Regions from separate parts of the Lysinibacillus sp. OL1 genome, predicted to be linked through region 1. Evidence: riboswitches for the same ligand, from Rfam matches in the RefSeq annotation. Region 1 holds a riboswitch; the other holds the start of a gene.
What was found. A riboswitch is a leader RNA that binds a small molecule or an ion and turns the genes downstream of it on or off. The one in region 1 is predicted to bind lysine.
Positions count from the first base shown of each region.

Region 1 (4,017 bases):
TGGAAAATATGCCATGCAATGAATATCACTAAGAATACACCAGTAAAACGTTGTAAAGAGAACATCCAGTTACGGTACGTGCTGAAACGTCCAGTGTTTGGTGTAGCAGTGAATGCAATGTAGACACCATAGAATGCGTGGAACATTAATGGAATATAGATGACAATCCATTCAACTAGGATAAGGAATGGAATCTTTTCCATTACTGCGGTAGCATCGTTGTAACTTTCTGCCCCGCCTGTTGCTGTAAAGTTAATGAACAGGTGCATCGTTAAAAACAGACCTACTGGAATGATCCCAAGTAGAGAATGTAAGCGACGCCATAAAAACTCTCGATCTTTCGACAAGACTGTTACCCCCCTTAGTACTTAAAATAGCACAACAAAAGAAGTCATCATTTTGTAAATGATACTTCATTGACTGTGTATTTCATCATGGTACAATATTATGACATGTTTATTGTACTCTCAAGAGCTACGAGCGTCAAGGCAACTCGGAGTTTTTCATAGAGCTTATTAAAGAACTAATCTAGTACATGATGCGTCGTTTTTTCTCGAAAAATCTATCATTACTTTATTACCGTTAAATTTTAAGAAAATTCTAAGAAAGAAGGATAACAATGTTAAACACTCCATCTCCTACAATCTCATCATTTGGCTATGAGATCATTCGTGATCATATTCTATCTTCTATACTTGGTAAACATGAAGATGACGTCCTATATTGGGCAGGTAAAGAGCTTGCTCGCAAGTTCCCATGTAAAAGTCAAGATGAACTTATCGCATTTTTCGCAGATGCCTGCTGGGGTACATTAGAACTCATAAAGGAATCAAAAGATGGACGTATTTTCCAGTTGACAAATGACCCTGAAATTCTGCAAATAAAGCAGCGCAGCTTTAAACTTGAAGCTGGATTTATAGCAGAGCAAATTCAACTAGCTAAAGGCTACCTAACAGAATGCTATAATGAAAAACGGGAAAAGCAACAATACGTCATGTTTACAGTCAAATGGGACGTTAAAGAACGTATTATGAATACCATTCCCTCAGAATAATTAAAAAGGATTGTTTCCCAGTAAAGAATGGGATGACAATCCTTCTTTTTTCTTCCTTTTATTTCGGTCAATTACATAAAATGCTGTTTCTTCTATTATTATATGTAAAGTGCTTGCTCTAAATTAAACTCATCATGGAGAGCATTAGCTGCTTGGATCATATCATCCTGTGGTACAACAACGGACACTTTTATTTCAGAAGTACTAACCATTTTTACAGGGATATTTTCACGACGTAACCGATCAAACATACGAGCAGCAACGCCTGGATTGGAAGCCATGCCTGAACCAATAATAGAAACTTTTGCTAGTCCAATTTCGAAGTCAGCAAAACTAAATCCAAGTGATAATTTACTATCCTCTAAAACACGTAATGCTTCCGCAAATTCCTCTTTTAAAATGGAAAACGATACAGTTGGCTTCAACCCATCAATAATGGCTTGGACAATAATATCTACATTAATACGGTTCTCTGCAAGAACCGTAAATATATCTGCTAATAAAGCATTGGAAAAAGCATCATACCCTACTGTTAAACGAATAATATCTGATTCAAATGCAACACCACGAACGACTAAATTTTTTTCCATTTCCACTTCCTCCTTCAATAAAGTGCCTACTGATTCTATTAAACTTGAACGTATAATAACAGGCATTTGAAATTTCTTCGCTAACTCCACCGCACGAGGATGTATGATATGAGACCCTAAATTCGATAATTCCAACATTTCATCATATGAAATTTCTTGAAGCTTTTGGGCATTGGGAACATATCGTGGATCTGCTGTATAAACACCATCCACATTTGTATACATATCTACTCTCTCCGCTTCCAACGCTATGGCAAGTGCAACAGCAGCTGTTTCAGCTCCACCTTTTCCAAGCGTGGTGATATTGTGCACTTCGTCAATCCCTTGTTCTCCAGCAATAACCACAATTTGTCCCTGTGCAAAATGTTCTTCCATACGACTAATATCTATATAGTCGATACGAGCATGTTGATACATACCATCCGTATGTATACCAGCTTGCCATCCAGTTAGAGACACAGCCTCATAGCCTGCTTCCTGCAAGGCAATGGCAAATAAAGCACTAGATAATTGAGAGCCAGTTGACAAAACTGCATCTAATTCTCTTTTCGACACATCGTCAGTTAGTTGGTGTACCATCATTTTCATCTCTTTCGCAGTGTGTCCCATTGCTGCAACGACCACTACTACATCCAATCCTTTGTCCTTTTCAGCAATCGCTTTCCTAGCAGCCTCTTGGATTTGTTCAGTAGAAGCTAATGCAGCTCCTCCAAACTTCATCACGACTTTAGCCATTTCTTTCGTTCTCCCTTCCAGTTCATGTATTTCACCAAATTATGGGGGGTAAAACCGTTTCTAGAAAACTAAAAGGCAGCCTCCACATAACGTGAAAGCTGCCTATAACATGTACAATAATCGTAACTTGCGCATGTGTGATAGCTCTCCGAAACGTTTAGAATCGACAGTCTTACATTTCTTAAATGCAAAACCAGTACAGTAATGGAACAACAATACTGTACTTCGGCAAGCTCCCCTTTCACACAATATCTCTGGACTTGTCCATCCTCCATTGTGTTACTCTTGAATCTTGCACCTCTATCATCACTTTAAAGTGAATGTATTCAATTCATTAAGCCTTAGCGTAAACAAACTAGTCACGCAGTTGGCTCTCCATAACATTGAAAACAATGTTATTTATAACCATAGCACATGCCTATTCCTTTGACAATGATTGTTGCTGAAAATAGCTAAAAATTTGGCTTGCTAAATTAGCGGGCATCCCAGCCTCCTGTAATGCTAGCTCGCTCGCCTCTCGAATTTTTTTGACTGAACCGAAATGTTTAAGAAGCTGTTGCTTTCGTTTTGGTCCTACCCCTTCAATATGATCTAATACAGATTGAATGGCATGCTTCTCATGCTGTTGACGCAAGAAGGTAATAGCAAAGCGATGGACTTCGTCTTGAATTCGTTGTAATAAATAAAAGCCATCACTTGTACGTTTTAAGCTAATCACTTCTGGTGGATCACCGAACAAGAGCTGAGATGTATTATGCTTATCATCCTTGGCTAAACCAGCAATCGGTATAACAAGACCAAGCTCATCTTCTAGTACTTCACGGGCTACTTCCATTTGTCCCTTACCACCATCAATTAAGACTAAATCTGGTAATGGTAGTCCTTCCTTTAAAACACGGATATAGCGACGACGTATAACCTCCTGCATTGCACCGTAATCATCATGCTTGGCTGCTGTACGCGTTTTATATTTTCGGTACTCCTTTTTCGCAGGCTTCCCATCAATGAAAACAACCATAGCAGACACTGCATCCGTTCCATGCATATGACTATTATCAAAAGCTTCAATTCGTAAAGGAGTACTAATACCCATTGCTTTGCCAAGTGCCTCACAAGCACCAATCGTACGTTCTTCCTGGCGCTCTATTAGCTGGAATTTAGCTGCCACAGCAATTTCAGCATTTTTGGTAGCTAATTCAACCAATTCCTTCTTTTGACCTCTTTTCGGTGTGAGCACTTTAATTTCTAATAATTCTGTTAAGATAGCTGCATCAATGGCTTGTGGAATAAAAATTTCTTTTGGCTTAATATGCTCTGGCTTTTCATAAAAGCGCCCAACAAATGTTAAAAATTCTTCCTCTGCATCTTGATAGATCGGGAAAATTGAGACATCGCGCTCAATCAGCTTTCCTTGGCGCACAAAGAAAACCTGAACACACATCCATCCTTTTTCAACAGCATAGCCAAATACATCTCGATTTGTTGTATCACTTGAAACTATTTTTTGTTTCTGCATAACCGTATCAATATGGGCAATTTGGTCTCGGAATTCCTTCGCTCGCTCAAATTCTAGGTTTTCTGCAGCTGCTAGCATTTTAACTTCAAGCTCTTTTTTGACTGCCTCCACACCACCATTTA
Region 1 is NZ_SJDS01000007.1:233,093-237,109, reverse strand. It holds gene EW028_RS14545 (succinate dehydrogenase cytochrome b558 subunit) at 1-347, opposite strand, end outside; gene EW028_RS14540 (YslB family protein) at 620-1,054, shown strand; gene EW028_RS14535 (aspartate kinase) at 1,153-2,379, opposite strand; lysine riboswitch at 2,513-2,690, opposite strand; gene uvrC (excinuclease ABC subunit UvrC) at 2,798-4,017, opposite strand, start outside.

Region 2 (4,017 bases), on a different contig from region 1:
GTCCGCCTGAGAGTTGACGGGGCTTGGCATTCACATATTGATCCATGCCAACGATTTTCAAGTATTTAAGCGCCGTTTCTTCTGCTTCTTTTTTCGAACGTTTTAACACTTTGATTTGGCCCACTGTGCAATTACTTATGACATTGTGGTTGTTAAATAAATTGAACTGCTGGAACACCATGCCTAAATGTGTGCGATATTCTTGAATATTGTGCTTTTCATCTAGGATGTCTTCCCCTTTATAAATAATTTGACCGCCACTTGGCGTTTCTAATAAATTTATGCAACGAAGCAATGTGGATTTACCAGAGCCAGAGGAGCCAATTAAACAAACTACCTCCCCTTTTTCCACTTGGAAATTCACATCTTTTAACACTTGGTTACGTCCAAATGATTTACTTAAATGCTCGATTTTAATGACTGCCATTTGTGCGTCCCCCTATACGGCTTCTTTTTGTTCTTTTTGATAGGCATCAGGACCATCTAGACGTTTTTCAACATACAGAAGGATGCGAGATGCGGTAAATGTCATGATGAAATAAAGAACACATGCAACGAAGAATGATTCGAAATAACGGAAGTTGTTACCCGAAATTGATTTTGTTTGGAAGAATAATTCCGTTACTCCAATGACATTTAATACGGCTGTATCTTTAATATTCATGATTAATTGGTTACCTGTCGCTGGTAAAACATTACGCGCTACTTGTGGTAAGACAACATGAAGCATAATTTGGAAGTGATTCATGCCAATTGCTGATGCTGCCTCGTATTGACCATTATCAATGGATACAATACCGCCACGAACAATTTCTGCCATATATGCCCCAGTATTGAGGGAAACGACTAAAATACCTGCTGTAATAAAGTGCATATCGATACCGAATGCGATATCTAATCCGTAGTAGACAACCATAGCTTGTACAATCATTGGTGTACCACGGAAAAATTCAACATAGCATGTTAGTATAAAATTAATGAGCTTTAAGCTATAAAATTTCACACCTTTTTTACGAACTGGAATCGTATGCATAATTCCGATGAAAAATCCGATAAATGCACCAATAATTGTACTAATACTCGAAATCAGTAACGTATAATACGCACCTCGTAAAAACATTTGCCAGTTGTTTTCAATAATTGAAAGTATCCATTCAAGACTCATGATGTTCCTCCTAACAATGTCATCTTGCTCGCTTATTTCTTTTGTGTCCTAGCTCTTTCTACCATTCTATGATTTGTCACGCTAGGACATTATCATTATGTAGAGAGGTTCTCATTTTGATAATGATGAAATGATCATGCACGGACTAATTGCTAGTCCGTGCCATGTCATTATTGTGCTGCGGGTTGTTGAGAAATAGCTTCTTCCATAATCGCTTGACGATCATCTTCTGAAATGCCTTTTAGGATTTCATTGATTTTTTCACGATTTGCGTCATCTTTACGTAAGCCTACAGCAATTGAAGTATTTGATAGGTCTGTATCAAAGCCTTCTTCAAATGCTACATATGTGAATTTATCGTTGGCAGCAGAAGCGGAAATGCCCTCTGGACGTTCAGCTACATAGCCATCAATTTTACCTGCTTCTAACGCCACACGCATTGCTGGGAAGCTCTCCATTGCTGTTTGCTTTTCTACGCCTTTAATTTGATCGATAACTGTGTAGTTTGATGTATTTAATTGTGATGTAATTTTAGCACCTGAGAAGTCTTGAATCGATTTTGCGCCTTCATATTTGCTACCTTTTTTAATAACCATAACAAAATCAGAAGTATAATAGTTTTCTGTAAAATCAATTGTTTTCTTGCGTTCTTCTGTTGGTGACATACCTGCAATAATTGCATCAATTTTGTTTGATTGTAGCGCTGGAACTAAACCGTCCCACTCCATTTTAACAATGACTAACTCTTTGCCTAGACCTTCAGCGATTTTCTTTGCCATTTGTACATCATAGCCACCTGCATACTCTGCATTATCCGCAATTTTCACTGCGCCATTTGCATCGTCTTGCTGTGTCCAGTTGAACGGTGGGTAGCCAGCCTCCATTCCAATTCGGAATTCACCGCCACCTTCTTCTTTGTCAGTTCCAGCATCACTTGAACCGCCCTCTTTTTTGTCACTTGTGCCACATGCAGCTAGCACAATTGCCGTCATGATAGAGATCATTACTAACAACCATTTTCTTTTCATGAAAAACTCCCCTTTTCTGTAAAAAAATAAGACAACTGTACTAAAAAAGACCTAAGTTTATTGAACTTAGGTCTTACCTTTTATGACAGTTGCCCAAATCCTCACTATAATTTCCATGTTTCCGAGATAGCACAACCTAGTAAATCTGGAAATCCATTTACTAGGACAGTCCTGCACTTATTCACTGCAGACCCAGTATAAAAGTACGAGCTCCTTTTATACTTCGGCGATATTTCCTTCTTCATTGCGTCTTCGCTTGCTTTTACTCAACAATGAACTAATAAATACCGCGCCTCTACCTCACTGGTAACAATTCGTGAGGTTTGTTTATTTAATTGATATTTAGATACTACTATAAAACTAATATGTTCGTCAAGACGATTTTAACATTTTTCTGACTAATGACAATATTAGGATATTTTGCGTTCTGCTTCCACTTTAAATCGTTGAACTTTTGTTGATATTTCTGAAAATTACAACAAATATTTATTATAGAGTATGTTCTATATGTGAGAAAAGTTGCGTTTTTTTCTTTCTTTGCTCCTCTAAACGATGTAACATTCGTACTCTTTCAAGCATAGAATCGGTCAATACCTTTCGTCATACAAAAAACCCTGCTGAACATTGTTCGCAGGGTTTAATGGAATTATGAATTTAATAATAAATCTTCAGGATTTTCGATTAATTCTTTAACTGTTTTTAAGAATCCTACAGAATCTTTACCATCGATGATACGGTGATCGTATGAAAGTGCTACATACATCATTGGACGGATTTGAACTTCACCATTTACTGCAACTGGACGGTTTACAATTGAGTGCATACCTAAAATACCAGCTTGCGTACCGTTCATAATTGGTGTTGACATTAATGAACCGAATACACCACCATTTGTGATTGTGAATGATCCACCAGCCATGTCATTTAAGCCTAATTTTTTATCACGAGCTTTTGTCGCTAAGTTAGCAATATCTTTTTCGATTTCTGCAAAGTTTTTGCTATTTGCATCGCGTACAACTGGTACGACTAAACCTTCTTCAGTCGATACAGCAATACCGATATCAAAGAAGTTATTTAAATGAATTTCATCGCCAGAGATTTGAGCGTTTACGTATGGGTATTTTTTCAGTGCTGCAACAACAGCTTTAGTGAAGAATGACATGAAACCAAGTTTGATGTCGTTTGCTTTTACAAACTCTTCTTGTTTACGTTTACGAAGTGCCATGATGTTTGTCATGTCAATTTCGTTGAATGTTGTTAACATTGCTGTTGATTGTTTAACTTCTAATAAACGTTTTGCAATTGTTTGGCGACGACGGCTCATTTTTTCAATTGTTACACGGTCAGAATTAGCTGCTGGTGTGAATACTACTGGGCCTCCTGAAGTTGCTACGGATGTAGGTGCTGCTGCTGGTGCTACAGCTGGTGCTGTACCATGAGCTGCTACATCTTGTACACGTACACGTCCTTGTGGATCTACTGGAGATACCGCTGCAAGGTCAATACCTTTTTCACGTGCAAGACGACGTGCTGCTGGAGATGCAACTACACGCTCACCAGAAGTTTCTTCTACTGCTGGAGCTGCTGCAACTGGTGCAGGTGCTGCTTGTGGCGCTGCTGGTGCAGGTGCTGCCTCAGTTGGTGCTGCCGCTGCTGGAGCTGCTGCTGCGCCTTCGCCTGCTTCTACTACTGCGATAACTTGACCAACTAGTACAGTATCGCCTTCTTCAGCTAAAATTTGTGTTAATACACCTGCTTCTTCAGAAATGATCTCAGCGTTTACTTTATCTGTTTCAAGTTCAACGATGAATTCACCTTTTTCAA
Region 2 is NZ_SJDS01000002.1:357,126-361,142, forward strand. It holds gene EW028_RS06135 (amino acid ABC transporter ATP-binding protein) at 1-427, opposite strand, end outside; gene EW028_RS06140 (amino acid ABC transporter permease) at 440-1,165, opposite strand; gene EW028_RS06145 (transporter substrate-binding domain-containing protein) at 1,336-2,193, opposite strand; lysine riboswitch at 2,313-2,499, opposite strand; gene odhB (2-oxoglutarate dehydrogenase complex dihydrolipoyllysine-residue succinyltransferase) at 2,840-4,017, opposite strand, start outside.
Region 2: it holds a riboswitch for lysine, as region 1 does, so the genes downstream of both, EW028_RS06145 (transporter substrate-binding domain-containing protein) here and EW028_RS14535 (aspartate kinase) in region 1, are expected to answer to the same signal.